4 regions of the Rhizobium sp. RSm-3 genome follow, and region 2 is predicted to be linked to each of the others. Evidence: riboswitches for the same ligand, from Rfam matches in the RefSeq annotation. Region 2 holds a riboswitch; each other region holds the start of a gene.
What was found. A riboswitch is a leader RNA that binds a small molecule or an ion and turns the genes downstream of it on or off. The one in region 2 is predicted to bind cobalamin.
Positions count from the first base shown of each region.

Region 1 (5,364 bases), on a different contig from region 2:
TTAAAAATTGGAACATGCCGCGGGGGCCTCGAAACGCGGGCTCAGTCGGCTATGGTCCCGACCAGCCTATCAATACAGGCATCCACGCCGGCGGTCGCAGCATGAGCACTCATACCCATGTCCCCCTTGCGACCCAAAACGAGCAGACGCAGTGTGTCTTCGATGTGTGAATAAATCATAAAGTAGAATGGGATACCGAAGCGGCGGCCTGCGGGATCAAGGGCTGTTTTCCGCCATGGCCTCTTCCGGCTCGGCCTGGCGGTGCTTACGGCGGCGTGTCGTCAGTTCCGCGCCGGCGTCGCGCGGCAGGCGCAGGAAGGTGATGCAGGCGAGCGCCGAGATTGCCGAGACGCTGAAGAAGGCGATGTGGAAATCCGAAACCAGCAGCCTGCCGCCATGAAGACTGCTCGAAATTTCGAGGATGCCGCCGGCGATCGCCACACCCATCGCCATGGAGATACGCTGGGCGACGGCATTGATTGCGGTCGCCTGGCTGCTGTCGGCATCGTCGACATCGCCGAAGGCCATGGCATTGACGCCCGAGAAGGCCATGGAGCGGAAGAGGCCGCCGATCAGCAGGCAGGCCATGATCAGCGGCAGCGGCGTCTCAGTGGTGAAGAACCCGTTGATGCCGAGGAAGATCGCCGCCAGCAAGGTGGTGATCGATATGACGGTGCGGAAACCGAAGGCATTGAAGGTGCGCGAAGCGGCAAATTTCGACCCCATCGAGCCGAGCGCGCTGACGAAGGTGACCGAACCCGATTGCAGCGGCGTCAGGCCGAAGCCGAGCTGCAGCATCAGCGGCATCAGAAAGGGCAGGGCGCCGAGCCCCATGCGGAAATTGGAGGCGCCGAGGATCGCCGCCCGGAACATCGGGTAGTGGAACATTTTCGGATCGAGAAGCGGATAGGGCGCGCGGCGGGCATGCAGGAGATAGAGGAGGCCGGCAAGGATGCCAATCGCCACCGTGACGTAACCGTAGATGACGGGCACGGCGGGAAGGCTGATGACCGAGAGGCCGAAGACGAAGCCGGAAAAGCCGATGCCGCAAAGGAAGAAGCCCGGAAAATCCATCGGCCGTGGGCTGCGCGGTTCGACCGCCGGCAGGAAACGCGTGACGAGGATGATGCCGAGCACCCCGATCGGGATGTTGATCCAGAAGATCCAGTGCCAGCTGAGATAGGTGGTGAGGAAGCCGCCGATCGGCGGCCCCATGATCGGGCCGATCAGCGCCGGAATGGTGAGCCACGCCATGGCATCGACGAGTTCGTGGCGCGGCGTTCCCCGGACCAGCAGCAGGCGGCTGACCGGCGTCATCATCGAGCCGCCGGCCCCCTGGATCAGCCGCGAGACGACGAAGGCCGCGATCGAATTGGAAAAGGCGCAGGCGACCGAACCCACCATGAAGACAAAGATCGCCATGCGGAAGATGTTGCGCGCACCGAAACGATCCGACATCCAGCCGCTGATCGGAATGAAGATCGCCAGCGCCACGAGATAGCTGGTGACGGCAAGCTTCAGCGCGATCGGCGATGTGCCGATATCGGCGGCTATCGCCGGCAGGCTGGTGGCAATCACGGTCGAATCCATCTGTTCCATGAACAGGGCGACCGCAAGGATCATGGGCGTGAAGCGGGGCACGGGCAACCGGGGTGCAAAGAGACAAATCGCGGCGCCATGGGCGTCGGTCGGGATCTGTTGAGTTCTACGGGAGCGATGCGCAGCTGTCCACGCGATCGATGTCACATACGGGTGAACGCGGCATGAGGCCGCTTGCCGCAGAGCCGGTTTGCTGAAATAGATGCGCCGTCAGGTGCCCGCTTTTCAAGCGGGAGAATCGGGAATCCGGTGCAAGACCGGAACGTGCCCAACGCTGTAAGGCCGACGTCCGCCGTTTTATCATGCCACTGGCTTTTGCCGGGAAGGCTGCGGCAGACGGGTGACGCCAAGTCAGAAGACCGGCCTGGCAAGATAGACCCAACCCGCGCGGACGGCGGGCGGTTGCGTTGTTGGGGATTTGACGATGCGACCCTTAGATGAGGATGCCCTGTCAGTGGCGTCCGGTTTTTCCTCGGCCGAACGCGAGGCCGTCTATCATGCGATCATGACGCGGCGCGACGTTCGCAGCCAGTTCCTGCCCGATCCCTTGCCCGACGATGTGGTGGCGCGGCTGCTGACGGCCGCCCACCATGCACCCTCTGTCGGCTTCATGCAGCCGTGGAATTTCATTCTGGTGAAAAACCCAACGGTGCGCGCGCGCGTCCGGGATGCCTTTTCGAAGGCCAACGAGGAAGCGGCATCGATGTTCGAGGGTGAGCGGCGCCAGGCCTACCGCTCCCTCAAGCTCGAAGGCATCGTCGAGGCGCCGCTCGGCATCTGCGTGACCTGCGATCCCACCCGCAGCGGCAGCGTCGTGCTGGGGCGTACGCATAATCCGCGGATGGATAGCTATTCCACGGTCTGCGCCATCCAGAATCTCTGGCTGGCGGCCCGCGCCGAAGGGGTCGGCATCGGCTGGGTCAGCATTTTTCGCGAGGGCGAGCTGAAGAGCATTCTCGGCATACCCGAGCATATCGAGGTGGTCGCCTGGCTCTGCGCCGGTTTCGTTGATCGGCTCTATGACCAGCCGGAACTATCGGTCAAAGGCTGGCGGCAGCGGCTGCCGCTCGAAGAACTCGTCTTTCACGACGGTTGGGGACGCAACGAGCCGTAGCCAATCACTGCTGCTGCGGCTGCTACTGCTGCGGTTGGGGGCCAGGTGCGGCGGGATTGGCGAGATCGATCGAGCCCTGGTCGCCGGCCAGAAACTGCGGGCCGACCTGGCGGACCTTGTTTTGCGTGGGGTCGTAGGGGCGATCCGGCACCGGTGTCTGCGGCGCGGCTGGTGTCGCGGCGGCCTTCACCGGCGGATTGGTGCGGATGGTGGTGATCGAGCCCTGCTGCGGCGGTTGGCTTGCTGCCTGCTTGCCGCGCATCTCGTCGTAATAGGCGGTGAGATTGCAGGCGCAGGCGTTCTTTTCACCGGGCGCGCGGTTCTTGTAGGCGAAGGCGTTCTTCATGGCGCTGTAAGGCGTGCCGGTTGCGACCGAGATCATGTTCGAGGCTTCCGTGCTCGTCACCTCGCGATAGAAGAGTTCGGTCTCGATCCCCGGGCACATCTTGGCGCAGGTCTCAGCGTCGCGGCCGAAATCGACCGAGGTGGCGTTCGAGCTGATCGGGAAGAAACCGCCATCGCAGCTGCGCACGCACATGGTGCTGACCGGCGACAGCATCTCGGCCCGCGGCAGGCCGTAGCGCGGATCGGCCTCCTCGCCGCCGCCGAGCGGAATGAAGGTATCGGAACGCATCGCCTGCTCCTCGACGCTCGGGGCAGGCTCGTCGGCGCTGCGCTCGTCCGGCGCATAGAAATTCTCGCTGTTGCAGCCGTTGCTGTCGAGCGCGGCCATCAGTTCGCGGCGGTCGTCATCGGCGCCGTTCCGGCCGGTCAGCTCGTTGCGACGGTCCTGGAGATAAGCGATATTGTCGATCATCCGGCCTTCGGCCTGTGAGAGCTCGGCGCAATAATCGGCATTCTCGCCGCCGATCACCACCATGCTGCCAGAGGTGCAGCCGTAACTGCGCATGTCGTTGCGAACCTTGCGCAGTTCGAGGTTCTGCTCGGCCATGGCGCTGGCATATTGGCGGGCTTCCGGGCCATTGCCATTGCCGATCGATCGCGGCAGGTCGGCGAGGCGGCCGCGCAGGTCCTCGCAGATGGCATTGGTCTGCGCGACGGCGGGCGCTGCGAAGGCGAGGAGAAGGGCGAGAGACAGGTTTCGGCGTTTCACGGCGTCGTCCCGGAATGAGCAAACGGTCGGTGGGTCGAATGCGACTTCAATCGGCCGCGCGTTTTCCCTTAACGGATTTCTCTTAATAAGCTCAGAGAAAATATTAGCGTATTTTCCTGATCTTATCCAGCAATCGCCCGAGACTCGGTTAAAATGACAGGCATTCCCGACGAGACCCGATCCTTTGCGCCGACATCAGGCGTCTCGGAGACCCAACACGGCCTTCACCTCTTCGCGGACGGTTGTTTTGAGCCCGGTTCCGGGCATGGAGGCTGGTCGTTTGTCGCTTATCGCGATGGGGTGGAAATCGCCTCCGACTTCGGTGGCGTCAACGATTCCAGCAATAATTCCATGGAATTGACCGCCGTTCTCAGGGCCGCCATGTGGGTCAACAGCCAACCGACCGGCGAACCCGCGACCATCTGGTCCGACTCCGTCTATGCCGTCAAAGGCTGCAACAGCAGGCGACATATCTGGAAGAATAACGGCTGGAAGAAAAGCAGCCCGAATGGACAGGGGCGAAGGCGAATGATCGACAATGCGGACATCTGGAAAGCCGTCGATCTTCAGCTATCCCAAAACGCCCAGGTGACCATTGCCTGGTGCAAGGGGCATTCGGGGATTGCCGGTAACGAGCGCGCGGACGCGCTCGCCGATAGAGGACGCCTGTCGATCCGGGGCTGATACGGCGCTGGCCGATTTCAGGCGTCGTTGCTCGGCCGCAAGCGGCTTACGCCGGCTGCGATGCCTCGACGACGGCGAGTGCGGCCATGTTGACGACGCCGCGGGAGGTGACCGAGGGGGCGAGGATATGGGCGGGCAGGGCGGTGCCGAGCAGGATCGGGCCGACATGCAGGCCGTCCGTCATCGATTTGACCACACCGAGCGTGATGTTGGCGGCGTCGAGGTTCGGGAAGACCAGCAGGTTCGCCTCGTCATGCAGCGTCGTATCAGGCATGACGCGTTTGCGCAGCTCTTCGGTGATGGCGCTTTCGCCGTGCATTTCGCCGTCGACTTCGAGATCGGGGGCGGTCTCGCGCACGAGCTGCAGGGCATTGCGCATCTTGGTGGCGCTTTCGGATTCGCGCGAGCCGAAGTTGGAGTGCGAGACGAGGGCGGCGCGCGGGGTGATGCCGAACCGGCGGATTTCCTCGGCCGCCAGCACCGTTGCCTCGGCAACCTCCTCGGCGCTCGGGTTGAAGGTGACGTAGGTGTCGGTGAAGAAGGTGGCACCGCGCTGCGAGATCATCAGGCTGAGGGCGGAGAAATCACGGACATCCTTGCGCTTGCCGATGATCTGGCGGACGTCGCGCAGGTGCTTCTCGTAGCGGCCTTCGAGGCCGCAGATCAGCGCATCGGCTTCGCCGCGCCTCAGCGCCAGCGCGCCGATGACGGTGGTGTTGGTGCGAACGATGGTGCGGGCGGCTTCGGGGATGACGCCGCGGCGGCCGACGAGGGAGAAATAGAGATCGACATATTCGCGGAAGCGCGGATCGTCCTCAGGATTGATGACCTCGAAGTCCTGCAGCGGCCGGAT
Region 1 is NZ_MAWZ01000024.1:252,366-257,729, forward strand. Features, by position in the region: gene BBJ66_RS20270 (methyl-accepting chemotaxis protein) at 1-16, opposite strand, end outside; gene BBJ66_RS20275 (MFS transporter) at 217-1,623, opposite strand; cobalamin riboswitch at 1,795-1,981, shown strand; gene bluB (5,6-dimethylbenzimidazole synthase) at 2,024-2,713, shown strand; gene BBJ66_RS20285 (DUF2865 domain-containing protein) at 2,736-3,827, opposite strand; gene BBJ66_RS20290 (ribonuclease H family protein) at 3,981-4,511, shown strand; gene BBJ66_RS20295 (NADP-dependent malic enzyme) at 4,558-5,364, opposite strand, start outside.
Region 1: it holds a riboswitch for cobalamin, as region 2 does, so the genes downstream of both, bluB (5,6-dimethylbenzimidazole synthase) here and nrdH (glutaredoxin-like protein NrdH) in region 2, are expected to answer to the same signal.

Region 2 (5,364 bases):
CCCCACAAGCCTCTCGCAGGGCACGTCCCCTCCCCCCGTCAAAACGGGGAGAGGGTTAGGGTGAGGGGCATCTTGCTGATCCGGAGCGAATTCAAATCACAGCGTACAAGACACGCAGCCCTGCACCTCGGTGCCGGACAGCGCCATCTGGCGAAGGCGGATGTAGTAGATCGTCTTGATGCCCTTCCTCCAGGCGTAAATCTGCGCCTTGTTGATATCGCGCGTCGTTGCCGTGTCGCGGAAGAACAGGGTCAGCGACAGGCCCTGATCGACATGCTGGGTCGCCGCCGCATAGGTATCGATGATTTTCTCCGCCCCGATCTCGTAAGCGTCCTGATAATAATCGAGATTGTCGTTGGTCATGAACGGCGCCGGATAGTAGACGCGGCCGATCTTGCCTTCCTTGCGGATCTCGATCTTCGAGACGATCGGATGGATCGAGGAGGTCGAGTGGTTGATGTAGGAGATCGACCCCGTCGGCGGCACCGCCTGCAGGTTCTGGTTATAAAGGCCGGAGGTCATGACGGCCTTCTTCAACGCCGCCCAATCATCCTGTGTCGGAATATGGATTCCTGATTTGTCGAACAGCGCCTGCACCTTGCCGGTCGCCGGCTTCCATTCCTTTTCGGTATATTTGTCGAAATAGTCACCGGAGGCATATTTCGATTTTTCGAAGCCCTTGAAGCTTTGGCCCCGCTCGACCGCCAGCAGGTTCGAGGCGCGGATCGCGTGATAGGTCACCGTATAGAAATAGATATTGGTGAAATCGACGCCTTCCTCGGAGCCGTAGAAGATGCGTTCGCGGGCGAGATAGCCGTGCAGGTTCATCTGGCCGAGGCCGATCGCATGGCTGTCGTCATTGCCCTTCTCGATCGACGGAACCGAGGCGATGTGGCTCATGTCGGAGACCGCCGTCAGTGCCCGGATCGAAGTCTCGATCGTCCTGCCGAAATCGTTGGAATCCATGGCCGCGGCGATATTCAGCGAGCCGAGATTGCAGGAAATATCCTTGCCGAGATGCTTGTAGGAGAGGTCGTCATTGTAGTCGCTCGCCTCGCTCACCTGCAAGATCTCCGAGCAGAGATTGCTCATGGAGATGCGACCCGCAACCGGGTTTGCCCGGTTCACCGTGTCTTCGAACATGATGTAGGGATAGCCGCTCTCGAACTGGATTTCGGCAAGCACCTGGAAGAATTCACGCGCTTTGATCTTCTTCTTCGAGATGCGGGCGTCCGCCACCATCTCCCGGTACTTTTCCGTCACCGAAATCTCGGTGAAGGGCACACCGTAGACGCGCTCGACGTCATAGGGCGAGAACAGATACATGTCCTCATTGTTTTTCGCGAGTTCGAAGGTGATGTCGGGCACGACGACGCCGAGCGACAGCGTCTTGATGCGGATCTTCTCGTCGGCATTTTCGCGCTTGGTGTCGAGGAAGCGCATGATGTCGGGGTGATGGGCATTGAGATAGACGGCGCCCGCCCCCTGGCGGGCACCGAGCTGGTTGGCATAGGAGAAACTGTCTTCGAGCAGTTTCATGACGGGGATGATGCCCGACGACTGGTTCTCGATCTGCTTGATCGGCGCACCGGCCTCGCGGATGTTGGTGAGAGACAGCGCGACGCCACCGCCACGTTTCGACAATTGCAGCGCCGAATTGATCGACCGGCCGATCGATTCCATATTGTCCTCGACCCGCAGCAGGAAGCAGGAGACGAGTTCGCCGCGCTGTTGCTTGCCGGCATTGAGGAAGGTCGGCGTCGCCGGCTGAAAACGGCCGGAAATGATCTCGTCGACCATGTCGCGGGCAAGGGCCTCGTCGCCGCGCGCCAGGGTCAGCGCCACCATGCAGATGCGGTCCTCGTAGCGCTCGAGATAGCGCTTCCCGTCGAAGGTCTTCAGCGTATAGCTGGTGTAATATTTGAAGGCGCCGAGGAAGGTCGGGAAACGGAATTTCCTGGCATAGGCCTGATCGAACAGGTCGCGGACGAAATTGAACGAATATTGATCGAGAACCTCCTGCTCGTAATAGCCCTCGGTGACGAGGTAATCGAGCTTTTCCCGGAGATTGTGAAAGAACACGGTGTTCTGGTTCACATGCTGCAGGAAATACTGCTTCGCCGCCATGCGGTCCTTGTCGAGCTGGATCCTGCCCTCGTCGTCATAGAGGTTCAGCATCGCGTTCAGCGCGTGATAGTCGAGCGTCTCCGCCGCTTTCAAAGGGCGTTCGCCGGCGGGATGAGCAAAAGTGTTATGCGGTTTTGCGCCCGCATCCCGCGTCAGAGTTGTTCCCGTGTCCAAAACCGTTCCAATCCGCGTTTGACGTTGGCGACATCCTCCTCCGTGCCGATGAGCTCGAACCTGTAGAGGTAAGGCACCTGGCATTTCTGCGAGATCACGTCGCCGGCGAGCCCATATGTCTCGCCGAAATTGCTGTTGCCCGCGGCAATCACGCCCCGGATGCGTCCTCGATTCTCCGCATCGTTCAAGAAACGGATCACCTGCTTGGGAACGGCCCCCTTTACGATCCCTGGGCCGCCGGCGCCGCTATAGGTCGGCACGACAAGCACGAAAGGTTCGCGGATATGGAACGCCTCTGCGCCGCTTGAGGGAATGCGCGCCGCGCGCATCCCGAGCTTGGCGACGAAGCGATGGGTATTCTCGGATCGGCTGGAATAATAGACGATCAGGCCCATCGCCTTTCCTCGGTCAGGAGAGCGCGCTGATCATATCCGGACGGAACCCCGCCCAATGCTGCTCGCCGGCAACGACGACGGGAACCTGCATATAGCCCATGCCGCGCACACGATCGAGCGCCTCGGCGTCCTCGGAGATATCGACGACGTCGTAATCGACGCCCAGGCGGTCGAGGGCGCGATAGGTGGCGGTGCATTGGACGCAGGCGGGTTTGCTGTAGACGGTAACGCTCATCATGTTCCTCGTGATGTCAAAGAATTCAGGACGCAATACTGGGATCGGTCGCCTTGCGACGTCCGGGGCAACGTTTGATGGTGATCTGGCAAAGTCGGCGGTTTAAACGCCCGAGAGGATCCCTTTCGGGATTTGCGCGGGCGGCGGCCTTGATGTTCTGGACATAACTTCAACCCCGAAGTGCTCATGCGGACGTTCGGGGCAGCGCAACAGGCGCGGATCATTCCGCTGTCATGCACGCGACCTTCCGGACACCCCGCCCGTGGACATCTCGTTCAAGGCAGGTCTCCTGGCTTGCGGGTCGAAGCACCCTGCCCCAGCCTTCCCAAGGCATCATGCCTCAGTGACCTGAAATCGGACAGTTGCTCGCCGCTCACAGTTGCGGGGGCAGCTCCGGCCTTGTTGCGCCGTCATGGCGAAACGCACCGTATTCCCGTCTTAGCCTGCGATCCTGACGAATCGAAGGAACCTTGAACACTAGATATAGTATGCCAATCCAAAATCGTGTCAACGGATGGTTTTCGCCTTGCGTTACGACAGGTTTGAAATCGCTGCGTTCCTGTGAAAAACATGGATAACGAAGGCTTAAAGAAAACAGGCTGTGGAGAAGGGCCGGATGAAGAGGACCGACCCGTAGCCGGCCCTCAGATTTTGTTTCCTGGTCAGGCCCGAATCGTCCCCCGAATCGTCACTGTCCCTTTATCCGAAGCAGCCTAAGTGCATTGATCGTCACCAGCACGGTGGCGCCGGTATCGGCGAGGATCGCCGGCCAGAGCCCGGTGATCCCTAGGATCGTCGTCACCAGGAACACCGCCTTCAGCCCGAGCGCGATGGTGATATTCTCTAGGATGTTGCGCATCGTGCGTTTGGACAGTTCGATCATCCGGGCCACGTCGCCGACGCGCCCGTGCAGCACGGCGGCATCCGCCGTTTCCAGCGCCACATCGGTGCCGCCGCCCATGGCGATGCCGATATCGGCGGCGGCCAATGCCGGAGCGTCGTTGATACCGTCCCCGACCTTGGCGACGATGAAACCCTGGCGCTTCAATTCGCTGACGACCCGCTGCTTGTCCTCGGGCATCATCTCGCCGCGCCAGTCGATGCCGAGCATGCCGGCAACGGCTGCCGCCGTCCGCTTGTTGTCGCCCGTCAGCATCATCGCCTTGACGCCGGCCGATTTAAGCGTGGCAAGCCCGGCCTGCGCATCCTCGCGCGGCTCGTCGCGCATGGCGATCAGGCCGGCTGCAACACCATTGACGAGCAGCACCGATACGCTCTTGCCCTCATCGTTCAGAACAGTAATGCGTGCATCCTTTTCGCCGTCGAGCGCTCCGCGCTCGCGGGCAGCGGACGGCGACAGCAAATCGAGAGTCTCGCCGCCGACTTTACCGCTGACCCCCTTGCCCGGCAGCGCTTCCAGTTCGAAAGCCGGCGGCACGGGGACGCCGCCAGCCTTGGCGCGTTTGAGGATCGCCAGCGCCAAGGGGTGGCTGGAGCCCTGCTCCAGCACTGCCGCGCGCGACAAGATCTGCGCCTCACTCAATCCGAAGGAAACGATATCAGTCACTTGAGGCTTGCCTTCCGTCAGCGTGCCTGTCTTATCGAAGGCGACCATCGTCACCTTGCCGAGCGTTTCCAACACCGCGCCGCCCTTCATCAGCAGTCCGCGCCGGGCGCCTGCTGAAAGCGAGGCGGCGATCGCCGCCGGCGTCGAGATGACAAGCGCGCAGGGGCAGCCGATCAGCAGGATGGCAAGGCCCTTGTAGATCCATTCGTCCCACGCCCCAGCGAGGAATAGCGGCGGAACGACCGCGACCAATGCTGCGACCACCACGACGCCGGGCGTGTAATAACGCGAGAAGCGGTCGATGAAGCGTTCCGTCGGCGCCTTCGATTCCTGCGCCTCCTCCACCAGCTTGACGACTCGGGCGATGGTATTGTCGGCAGCCGCCGCCGTGACGCGAACCCGGAGCACCGCATCGCCATTCACCGTTCCGGCAAAGACGACGGCATCGACGCCCTTGCGCACCGGCGTGCTCTCGCCGGTCACCGGCGCCTCGTCGATCGCGCTCTCGCCCGAGACGATGATGCCATCAGCCGAGATGCGATCGCCCGGACGCACCATGATGATCGCGCCGACGGCGAGGCTTTCCGCCGGCACCTCCCGCGTCTGGCCATTGTCTTCCAGCAGCGCGTTCTTCGGCACCAAGGCCGTCAGCGACTGGATGCTTTCGCGCGCCTTGCCGGCCGCGACACCCTCCAGCAGCTCGCCGACGAGGAACAGGAACACGACAGTGGCCGCCTCCTCCCCCGCATTGATGATGACGGCGCCGACGGCGGCGATCGTCATCAGCATTTCGATCGAAAACGGCGTGCCTGAGAACGCCGCCATGACAGCGCGCCGCGCGATCGGCACCAGACCGATGAGCATGG
Region 2 is NZ_MAWZ01000031.1:5,288-10,651, forward strand. Features, by position in the region: gene nrdE (class 1b ribonucleoside-diphosphate reductase subunit alpha) at 97-2,301, opposite strand; gene nrdI (class Ib ribonucleoside-diphosphate reductase assembly flavoprotein NrdI) at 2,280-2,696, opposite strand; gene nrdH (glutaredoxin-like protein NrdH) at 2,710-2,931, opposite strand; cobalamin riboswitch at 3,194-3,419, opposite strand; gene BBJ66_RS22440 (heavy metal translocating P-type ATPase) at 3,620-5,364, opposite strand, start outside.

Region 3 (5,364 bases), on a different contig from region 2:
TGCGCAGGTCGGCGATGCGCAGCACCGAATAGATGAAGCTCATGGCGCCGGCGATGCCGAGCGCCAGAACGAGTTTGTCGGCGCCATATTCGCCGAAACCGGTCATGAAATAGACAAGGCTGTCGTCGAGCTGCAACAGCGCGCCGAGGAGCCAGAGAGTTATCCCAAGCCCGACGATCGACACGCATTGCCTTCCGGCCCTGCTCTGGAAAAACACCGGCATGTGGCCTTCTCCATCTCCACCCTATGCCGAACTATCACGAAAGTCTGAAATGTTCGTTGAAACCAGAAGGCGAATTATTGGAGGCCGCAGCCTGTTGCTGCACCGTCGAGAGACGGACGCGCTTCTCGTGAAGCGGGGACGGGAAAGCACGAAGGCGAGCGTGCTGTCGCATGCTCGCCCTTTCTCGTGCTTCAGGCGGTGACGATCAGCAGCGGGACGCTGACGACGAGACCGATCAGAAGTGTGATTGTGGCGAAACGCATCAGGCGCAGGCGCCGCGTACGCTCGCCACTCCAATCATATGTCATGTCTTCCATCTCCTTGGGACAAGGAAGTAGTCCCGGTGAAGCCGGGTTCAACAGAGATGACGCAATTTGCTTGTGTAAAGCTGGATAAGATGAGGGATCGCTAATGCGCGTCGCATTAAACGGGATTCATGCGACGCGCCTTAGGTTTTTGTTTTATGCATGTCGTTATCCCGGAACCGCGGCACACTTCCGGGCGACATGCATTAATGCTGAAAACGCAGCGACCAGCGCCGTCCGTTGCTGGTCATGCGAACGATACCAAGCGGCTCGATGTCGACGAGCCAGAAAGAGGATGGCGGCGCCCGAAGCACATGGGCAACCGCTGCCCGGATGACGGCGGCGTGGCTGATGGCGATCACATGGCCGCCGAGGGCGGATTCATTGTCCATCCAGCCGGCGACGCGTATGCCAAGATCAACAAGGCTCTCGCCCCCGTGCGGGACCGCTTCCGGATCGCTCATCCAGGCCATGAGGTCCTCCGGCTCCTCGGCCTCTATCGCCGCGATCGACTTGCCGGCCCAGCGGCCATGATCGCAGTCGCCAAGGACAGGGTCCGTCCGGGCTTGAAGGCCGAGCGCGTCGGCAGTCTGGCGGGCGCGCAAAGCCGGGCTGGTGACAATACGATCGGCACGGGGCAGGGCGGCCATCCTGGCCGCGTCTTCTGCGGCCTTGTCTTCCAGCGGTTCGTCGAGCGGGAACAGGGCCTTGCGGCTCGCCGCCGTCGCGCCGTGGCAGATCCAGGTAAGGCGCGTATTCACGGTCGTTCCGATCTCCGGATAGCGGTGGGAACAGCCCGTCGCCGCTTCATGAAGTTTCGTTGACAGGCTCTTCGGCCTGCAGATATAACCGTGCTGTTGCGGGTTTGGAAGCCGGTGTAAATCCGGCACGGTCGCGCCGCTGTGACCAGCGTGTCGAAGGTTCTTCGCGCTGGAAGTCAGACCCTGCCGCATAAGCACTCTTTCGACTGAACGCGTCATTCCCGGAGGAATACATGTCTGACACCACTTTTGCGCCTGTTGCGGCACCGGCGCCGATCCCCGTAGCAGAGATCCTGCCATGGGCGATCTTCGGCGGCCTGCTGATGCTCATCGCCATCTATTTCGTCGGCACCGAGGAAGGCGCGATGGCGCTGTTCAACGGCATGTACGTGCATGAATTCGTGCATGACGCCCGCCACCTCCTCGGCTTCCCCTGCCACTAGGGGAGTTCCCGACATGGTTGGAAACCTCCTGCTACGCGGCATGCTCGCGGGCCTGATTGCTGGCTTCCTCGTCTTCGCCTTCGCCCATACTTTCGGCGAGCCGCTGGTCGATTCGGCGATCGCCTTCGAGGAGGCGAGCGCCCAGGCGACCGGCGAAGCCGCCGAACCTGAAATCGTCAGCCGCGCCATGCAGGCCGGTCCGGGCCTTTTCACCGGCGTCATGGCCCATAGCATTGCCGTCGGCGGGCTTTTCGCGCTCGCCTTCGCTTTCGTGCACGGCCGCGTCGGCAGCCTTTCGGCGCGCGGCACCTCGGCGGTCATCGCCATTTTCGCCTTCGTGGCGATCGTTCTCGTTCCCGCTATCAAATATCCGGCCAACCCGCCGGCGGTCGGCAATGCCGATACAATCGGCGTCAGGACCGAGCTGTTCTTCCTGATGATCGTCGTCTCCCTCGCCGCCCTGATCGCCGCGGTGGCGCTGTCGCGCCGTCTTTCCGAGCGTTTCGGCCTCTGGAACGGCGCCATCATCGCCGGCATCGCCTATCTCGTCTTTATCGGCCTCGTGCTTTATCTGCTGCCGCCGATCAACGAAGTGCCGGAGAACTTCTCGGCGATGGTGCTTTGGCGTTTCCGCACGACAACGCTCGCCATGCATGCGATCCTCTGGGCAACGCTCGGTCTTGGCTTCGGAGCGCTGGCGGAAAAGCGGCTTGCCGTGAAGGGCGGGCAACCGGTCCGGCAGGTAAAGGCCTTCCACTGAACACATCGAGGGGCGCCGTTTTGCCGGCGCCTTTAGATTTTCGGGCAACGATGAAAAGCTGCAGCACCATATCGCTCCTGTCGACGGCCTTTGCCGCCGCCGCTTTCTTTTGCATGCCTGTTGAAAACGCCCTTGCTCATAGCCGCAGCGGCGGCGCCAGCCATGCCGGTCTCGAGATCCCAGAAATTTCGCATGGCGAGATGGCGGTGATTTCGGACTATCGCGGCCGAATTATCGGTCTGGCGTCCCGTGCAGTCGATACGAACGAGCCATTCCGGCGCGTTCTGAACTACGCCGAAATCCAGTATTCCTATTGTCTCTGGGGACGGATGCCGGGCAGCGTGAGCGACGAGCAGAGCCCGTTCAACGAATGCGCCCATGCCTATCTTGCGGCGACCAAGGCGGTATTGCTTTCGATGCGTGAGATGCCGCGGGAGGCCGTTGCGGCTGGTGAAATCATTTCCGCGGTCGATGACGACATGGTGCGGCGCAGCCTGGCGCTCATCACCTGCCGGTTCAGCGGCGAGGCCTTCAACACCGCCGATGTCGTCAAGCCACGCTGGAGTAAAGTGCCGTTTCATGCCGCCAGCATGGCGTCGCTGACGGGGTTCGCCGCTCTGTTCGCCCTTGTGGTGTTTGCGCTGGGTCGCTTTCTGCGGCCGAAGGCTCAATCGTCGGAATAGCGCTGCTCGCGCCACGGATCGCCATACATATGGTAGCCGTTCTTTTCCCAGAAGCCGGCCTCGTCACCCGACATCAGTTCGATGCGGCGCAGCCATTTGGCGCTTTTCCAGAAATAAAGATGCGGCACGACGAGGCGCATCGGGCCGCCGTGATCCGGCGTCAGCGGCAGGCCTTCCCATGATGTCACAAGGATCGCGTCCTCGGCGGCGAAATCGGCAAGTGGAAGGTTGGTCGTATAGCCGTCATAACTCGTCAGCATGATATAACCGGCGTCCGGCTTCGGCATGGCGAGATCGAGCAGATCGCGCGTGGAAACACCCCGCCATTTGTTATCGTAGCGCGACCAGGTGGTCACGCAGTGGATATCGCTGACCTTGGTACTCTGCTCGATCGCCTGGAAGTCGGCCCAGTTGAGTGTGAGCGTCGTTTCGACGAGGCCGCGCACTTCAAGACGCCAGCTATCGGTGGAGATGACGGGCTGCTGGCCGAGATCGAGCACCGGCCAGTTTTTGACGAGATGCTGGCCGGGCGGCAGGCGCTCGGCTTCGGGGCGGCTGATGCGGCCGGTCAGAAACTTGCCCTCTGCCGCCCAGCGACGCTTGGAGCTGGTGAGCTTGCTGTCGGCGGGCGTCTTGTCGTTGCTCATGATGGGGTTCCCTACGATACCGCAATAGGGCATTCGCGTCTCCGGGTGTCAAGTTTCGGCGGGCCCTTGGAAATCCGTGTCGGCGTCATTAAACTTGAGCCGTCGGGTATGCCTCGCTGGGGAGTGGAGGCGGAAAGGGGAGGAGCCGGATCTGTCGAGATATCGTGCGATAGCGGCGTTCCTGGTGGTGCCGTTGATCATCTTCGCCTTCTTCACCTATGGAAGCGCGATTGCGACACGCGCCTATATGGGAGAGGCCTCGGCGCAGGCGGGGACAGCGCTGCGCCTTGCCGTCTCGGCGCTCAGCGGTCACCTCAACCGCTACGAGGCGCTGCCGGCGCTGATCGCCGATCATGACGACATCAAGGAACTGGTGAGCGCCCCTGAAAATGCGGCACTGCGCGATGCGGCCAATCTCTATCTCAAGCAGATTAACGGGCTGCTGAAATCCTCCGACATTTATGTGGTCAAGCCGGATGGAGAGACGATCGCGGCCAGCAATTACGACGGACCTGGAAGCTTCGTCGGGCAGAATTTCAGCTACCGGCCCTATTTCCAAGACGCGATCGAAGGCCGGCAGGCGCGGTTCTATGCGCTAGGCACCACCTCGCTGAAGCGCGGCTATTATTTCGCCGCGCCGATCCGGACCGGCACGGATATTCGCGGCGTCATCGTCTTCAAGGTCGATATCGACATGATCGAATCCTCCTGGGGCGGCGGCGAATACAAGATTTTCGTCTCCGATCCTGAGGGCATCATCTTCATGTCCGGCAGCCCGGAATGGCTCTACGGCGCGATCCTGCCGCTGACGGCCGATCGCATCGCACGCACGGAAGCCTCGCGGCGTTATGCCAATGCCAGACTGACGGCGCTGCCGGTCACACGCCAGCGCTTCGAGCCGCACGAGTTGATGACGCTCGCCGGCGAGCGCGGATCGAGCGAATATCTGGTTCTCTCGCACTACATGCCGGCCGAGGACTGGACGGTGAACGTGCTGATGGAAACGAGTTCCATCCGCGCCCAGGCGCGCACGGCGCTTGCGGCTGTCTTTCTTATCCTTTGCATTGCCGGGCTTGCGGTCGCGGTTCTGCGCCAGCGGCGGGCGCGGCTTGCCGAACGCATGCAACTGCAGACGGAGGCTCGCAACGAACTGGAGCAGCGCGTCGAGGAGCGCACGGCCGATCTTGCCCGCGTCAACAGCCGCATCGAGGAGGAGATATCGGAACGGCGTCTGACCGAGCAACAGCTCCGTCAGACACAGGCCGATCTTATCCAGGCCGGGAAGCTCGCCGGCCTCGGGCAGATGTCGGCTGCGCTTTCGCACGAGTTCAACCAGCCGCTCGCCGCCGCCAAGACCTATACGGACAGCGCCTCCGTTCTCATCGATCGCGGCCGGACCGAGGAGGCGCGGGACAATATAAGGCGTATCGGCGGGCTGATCGACCGCATGGCCGCGATCAGCCGGCATCTGCGCAACTTCGCCCGCAAACCGAACGAGAAACTCGGCTCGGTGTCTCTCGACGAGGCGATGCATGACACGCT
Region 3 is NZ_MAWZ01000046.1:26,905-32,268, reverse strand. Features, by position in the region: gene BBJ66_RS25485 (putative bifunctional diguanylate cyclase/phosphodiesterase) at 1-223, opposite strand, end outside; gene BBJ66_RS25480 (histidine phosphatase family protein) at 735-1,289, opposite strand; adenosylcobalamin (AdoCbl) riboswitch at 1,367-1,509, shown strand; gene BBJ66_RS25475 (CbtB domain-containing protein) at 1,523-1,732, shown strand; gene BBJ66_RS25470 (CbtA family protein) at 1,746-2,492, shown strand; gene BBJ66_RS25465 (hypothetical protein) at 2,543-3,175, shown strand; gene BBJ66_RS25460 (sulfite oxidase-like oxidoreductase) at 3,160-3,822, opposite strand; gene BBJ66_RS25455 (sensor histidine kinase) at 4,007-5,364, shown strand, end outside.
Region 3: it holds a riboswitch for cobalamin, as region 2 does, so the genes downstream of both, BBJ66_RS25475 (CbtB domain-containing protein) here and nrdH (glutaredoxin-like protein NrdH) in region 2, are expected to answer to the same signal.

Region 4 (5,364 bases), on a different contig from region 2:
ATTCCCGAAGGAAGTCGCGCTGCGCGGACTTGGCTTCTCGCTGACGAGCGATGCGCCGGGCGGATTTTCCGACGATCAACTGGCGATCGTTGCGGCGCTGTTCCCAGCGCTCGGGCTGGCGGCTTACCGCGTGGCGGTTTCGAAGACCGCGAGCGACATTCTCGCAGTCTATACCGGCGCCAGGACGAGCGCGCGCATCCTTGCCGGCGAAACCCGCAGGGGAATGGGCGGCTCCATCGATGCCGCCATCCTGCTGGCCGACCTGCGCAATTTCACGGCTTTGACCGAGGTTTATCAGCCAGCCGAGATCGTCGGGTTTCTCAACGAGCATTTCGAGCTGATCGGCCGGCATGTCGAGGAAAATTCCGGCGAGATCCTCAAATTCATGGGCGACAGCGTGCTGGCGATCTTTCCGACCGAGGCAGAGGACCCGCAAAAGGCCTGCAGGGCGGCATTGGCTTCGGCGCAGAATCTGCTGAAGGCCAACGAAGAGCTCAATCGCGAGCGGACATGCAACGGAGGCCCCGATATCGGCGTCGATGTGGTGCTGCATCTCGGCGAGGTCTTCTACGGAAATGTCGGCGCCCACGGCAGGCTCGACTTCACGGTAATCGGCAGGGCCGTCAACGAGGCTTCGCGGCTGGAAAAGCTCTGCGGCACGCTTGAGCAGCCCCTGCTGCTGTCGGACAGTTTCGCGGCGACCTGTGCCGTGGCTTGCGAGTATCTCGGATCGTTCGCATTGCGCGGGGTTTCGAAGCGGGCCGACGTGTTCAAGCTCGCCGACGCGGGGTAGCGGCGGCGCAAGCGATGGGATCAGATCTCGCCTGAGACCTCGCGGCGGCGGCGGTCTAGTTCTTCGCTGTAGCGGCGTAGCGTATAACTTTCGCTGAGCTGGCCGATCACCTTGCGTTCGATCAGGTTGTTGACGACGGCGAGCGCTTCGCTTTCGCTCTTGTCGAAGATCGCCGCCGCCTGCCTGGCATTCATCTGCGGCTGCAGGAAATCGTTCCGGTAGTGGATGAAATCGGCCAGCGTCTTGCCCTCGTCCTGGGTGTCGGTCGGGTTGGCGTAAATCTCCGGCACCAGCACGAGGCCGGCATATTTGTCGCTCTCCTCGACGAGGATGACGCGCTGGGCCGAGCCGATCGGGAAGGCCTGCTTGAATTCCTCCAGTGAAATGCCCGCTTTTGCCGTCTTGACGTCGGCGCGCATTAGCTTGTCCACCGTCAGGTTGCGGATCCAGCCGACGTCGTGGGCGCTGCGGATGCTTTCGCCGCGCAGATGGAAGCGCCATGTGGCGAAGGAATAGCCGAAGGTCGAGCGCACGACGAGCGAGGAGGTGATGACGGCGGCGAGCACCAGCACGGTGATCGGGAAATCGCCGGTGATTTCGAGCGCCAGGAATGTCATCGTCAGCGGTCCGCCGATGACGGCGACGGCAAGCGAACTCATGCCGACCACGGCATAGATGACGGGCGTCAGCGTCGCAGCGGCGAAATAGGGGCCGCAATAGGCAAAGAGCTTGCCGAGCAGGGCGCCCATGAACAGCGAGGCGAAGAACAGGCCGCCCCTGAAGCCGGAGCCGATCGATATCGCCGAGGCCAAGGATTTCAACAGGAAGAGGCCGATCAGCGCCGGGATCGCTACCTCGCGCGAGAGGTTGAGATGCAGCGCGCCGTGGCCGGCCGAAAGCACTTGCGGAGAGATCATCGCCAGCAGCCCGACGACGATGCCGCCGAGCGCGGGACGGAAGGGCGGGGCGATCGAGCTCTTACGGGCCAGTTCCTCGACGAAGGAGACGCCCTGCATGATCAGGATGCCGACGCCGGCGCAGAAGACGCCGAGCAGCAGCGCCGGGATATAATCGGCCGGCACGACCGAACCGAAGCTGCCGATATCGATGGTGAAATCGCCTTCGGCGAGCAGCCTTGCGATCAAAGTGGAAACGAGGGCGGAGACGACGACCGGGGTGAGCGACACAATCGTATAGGTGCCGATGATCAGCTCGAAGGCATAGAAGGCGCCGGTCAGCGGCGCGTTGAAGGCGGCGGCGATCGCGCCGGCCGCGCCGCAGCCGACGAGGATGCGCAGATCCGAGCGGCGAAGCTGCAGCTTCAGGCCGAATTTCGAGGCAAGGCCGGCGGCAAGCTGGGTATAGCCGGCTTCCAGGCCGACGGAGGCGCCGAAGCCGTTGGAGATCAGGTTCTGCACGGCGACGATAACGCTGTCGGTCAAGGACAGGCGGCCGCCATGCAGGGCATTGGCCTCGATCGGGTCGACCATCGGTTTCTTGCGGCGTTTGGCCAACACGAAGAGCAACAGTCCGAGCAGAATGCCGCCGATGACGGGGGCGGTCAACAGCAGCATCTTGTCGTCGATCACCGACGAGCTCAGCCTTTCACTGTCTGGTATGCCGAAGACCAGCTGATGCAGTTCGTTGGAGACGAAGCTCATGCCGGTGACGGCAAGCCCCGAGGCGATGCCGACGACGGCGCCCGCCAGCGACAGGCCGACTTCGCTGCGTCGCGTCAGCGCCCGCAGCCGCCCCGGATCAAAGAAAACACGCAGCGCCCGGAACCGGCGCCGATCCAATTTCATAAGCATGGCAAGACAACTAGGCAGGAGGAGGCCCGGTCAAGGGCGATGGCGCAGACCGCTTGCGATGTAATTGCGGCGAAAAGCTGGCGCCCGGGTCAAATATTTATGACGTAAGTATCTGATAAATGACGATGTTTTAGGTAGAGTAAGTCGTGTTGCGAGCGTTGCGCCGACTGGCTGGCCGTTCCCGATCGTATCGGCCGGTTGACTTCACCCCTGAGCTTGCCTAACCATCCTAGGATATAACGGATGGTTCCGGATCGGTGTTACGCCATTCCGGATGAAAAGGGAATGTGACGGGGTGGACCCACACCGGGCGCCTTCATCACAGCCGACCCCGCGACTGTAGAGCGGTCAGGGTCTTCCATCCGGCATCGAGCCCTTTCGGCCGGCAGTCTGCAATGGTGCAGGCGGGCGGGACGGGCGACATGCCGGAAAAGCCACTGGACATGCATGGTGATCAACCGGGGTCGGACGCCTCTATTTCTACGAATCGTCCACCTCTTCTCCGATGCAGCCGGGAAGGCGAGGCAGATTCGCTGGCACGATCAGGGGCGACCGGATTCCGGTCTGCCCCGATCGCGGCCGACAACCGTGAGCCAGGAGACCTGCCATTCGTGCCGGGCGAGAAGCCCAACCCTGGGCAAGAGACCCGCTGCCAGCACGGAGGTTGTTTTGGCTGTACGATTGAATTCGGCGCTGCCTCGTGCGGTGCGACGCTGCGATCTCACCTTCTCCCCCGCGGGGAGAAGGTGGCCCGAAGGGTCGGATGAGGGGGCCGCACGGCACCTCCGTCATTTTGCCCTTCGCTTGCGCTCAGTGCATTCGCGGCTTTGCCGCTCACCCCCTCAACCGCCTGCCGGCACCTTCTCCCCGCTGGGGAGAAGGGGGATGTGGCACCGCCGCGCCCTCTCTAGCGGGAGCGCTTGCGCATGACGACGGCTCTCTCGAACACCACCTTCATCCTCGGCGGCGCACGCTCCGGCAAATCCCGCTTCGCCGAATCTCTTGTCGTGTCGACCGGCCTCGATCGTCACTACCTCGCGACCGGCCGGGCGTGGGACGAGGAGATGCAGGCACGCATCGCCCAGCACAGGGCCGATCGCGGTCCGTCTTGGACCACACATGAGGAACCGCTCGATCTTGTCGGCGCGCTCGCCGCCATCGACGGCGAGGGGCGTATCGTGCTGATCGACTGCCTGACGCTCTGGGTTACCAATCTGATGATGGAGGGGCGCGAGATGGCGGGGGAATTTGCAGCACTCGCCGATTTTCTGCCGCGCGTAAAGGCGCGGCTCGTTTTCGTTTCCAACGAGGTCGGCCTTGGCATCGTGCCCGACAATCGCATGGCGCGGGATTTTCGCGATCATGCCGGCCGTCTCCACCAGATGATCGCGGCGAAGGCCGCCGAAGTCTATTTCATCGCGGCAGGCCTGCCGCTGAAAATGAAGGGTTAAATCCATGAACCAGCAGAAGATTCCCGCAACCGTCATCACCGGCTTCCTCGGTGCCGGCAAGACGACGATGATCCGCAACCTGCTCACTAACGCGGGCGGCAAGAAGATCGCGCTCATCATCAACGAATTCGGCGATCTCGGCGTCGACGGCGACGTGCTGAAGGGCTGCGGCGCGGAGAATTGCACGGAAGACGACATTATCGAGCTGACCAATGGCTGCATCTGCTGCACGGTCGCCGACGACTTCATTCCGACGATGACGAAACTGCTCGAACGCGAACAGCGCCCCGACCATATCGTCATCGAAACCTCGGGCCTTGCCTTGCCGCAGCCGCTGGTTGCGGCTTTCAACTGGCCTGACATTCGCACCCAGGTGACCGTCGACGGCGTCATCACGGTGGTCGACAGCGCCGCTGTCGCCGCCGGCCGTTTCGCCGACGATCACGATGCGGTCGAGGCGGCACGCGGCGCAGATGAATCGCTTGATCACGAGAGCCCGATCGAGGAGTTGTTCGAGGATCAGCTCACCTGCGCCGATCTGATCGTACTCAACAAGACCGACCTGATCGACGTGGCCGGACTCGGCCGGGTGCGTGATGAGGTCGCCTCCCGCACCGCACGAAAGCCTGCGATGATCGAGGCGAGGAACGGCGAGGTGCCGGCCGGCATCCTGCTCGGCCTCGGCATCGGCACGGAGGACGATATCGCCAACCGCAAGTCGCACCACGAGCTGGAGCATGAGGACGGTGTGGCGCACGACCACGACGAATTCGACAGCTTCGTCGTCGAACTCGGCGCAGTCGCCGACATTGCCGGCTTCGTCGAGGCGCTGGAGGCCATCATATCAGCCCATGACGTGCTGCGCCTCAAGGGGTTCGTCGACGTTTCAGGCAAGCCGATGCGCCTACAGCTTCAGGCCGTCGGCAGCCGCATCGACCACTATTTCGACCGCGCCTGGACGCCTGGTGAAAAGCGCGCCACGCGTCTCGTTGTTATCGGCCTGCACGAAATGGATCAGGATGCTGTGCGGATAGCGATCGAGGCGCTGGCGTAACCCCATGCATCTGCTTCTGGCCCAGCAGGGAACGATCAGCGACGGCGAGGAGGCGATCGACCTCGGGCAGACGCCGGGCGATATCCTGTTCCTGTCGGCTGCCGACAGCGAGCTTGCGGCGGTCGCGGCCGCCCATCAAGCGCGTGGTGGACCGCATTCGCTGCGGCTCGCCAGCCTGATGAGCCTCAAGCACCCGATGTCGGTCGATACCTATGTCGAGCGCACGGCGCGACACGCCAGGCTCATCGTCGTACG
Region 4 is NZ_MAWZ01000024.1:86,644-92,007, forward strand. Features, by position in the region: gene BBJ66_RS19520 (adenylate/guanylate cyclase domain-containing protein) at 1-793, shown strand, start outside; gene BBJ66_RS19525 (chloride channel protein) at 814-2,604, opposite strand; cobalamin riboswitch at 2,832-3,228, shown strand; gene cobU (bifunctional adenosylcobinamide kinase/adenosylcobinamide-phosphate guanylyltransferase) at 3,531-4,055, shown strand; gene cobW (cobalamin biosynthesis protein CobW) at 4,060-5,109, shown strand; gene cobN (cobaltochelatase subunit CobN) at 5,114-5,364, shown strand, end outside.
Region 4: it holds a riboswitch for cobalamin, as region 2 does, so the genes downstream of both, cobU (bifunctional adenosylcobinamide kinase/adenosylcobinamide-phosphate guanylyltransferase) here and nrdH (glutaredoxin-like protein NrdH) in region 2, are expected to answer to the same signal.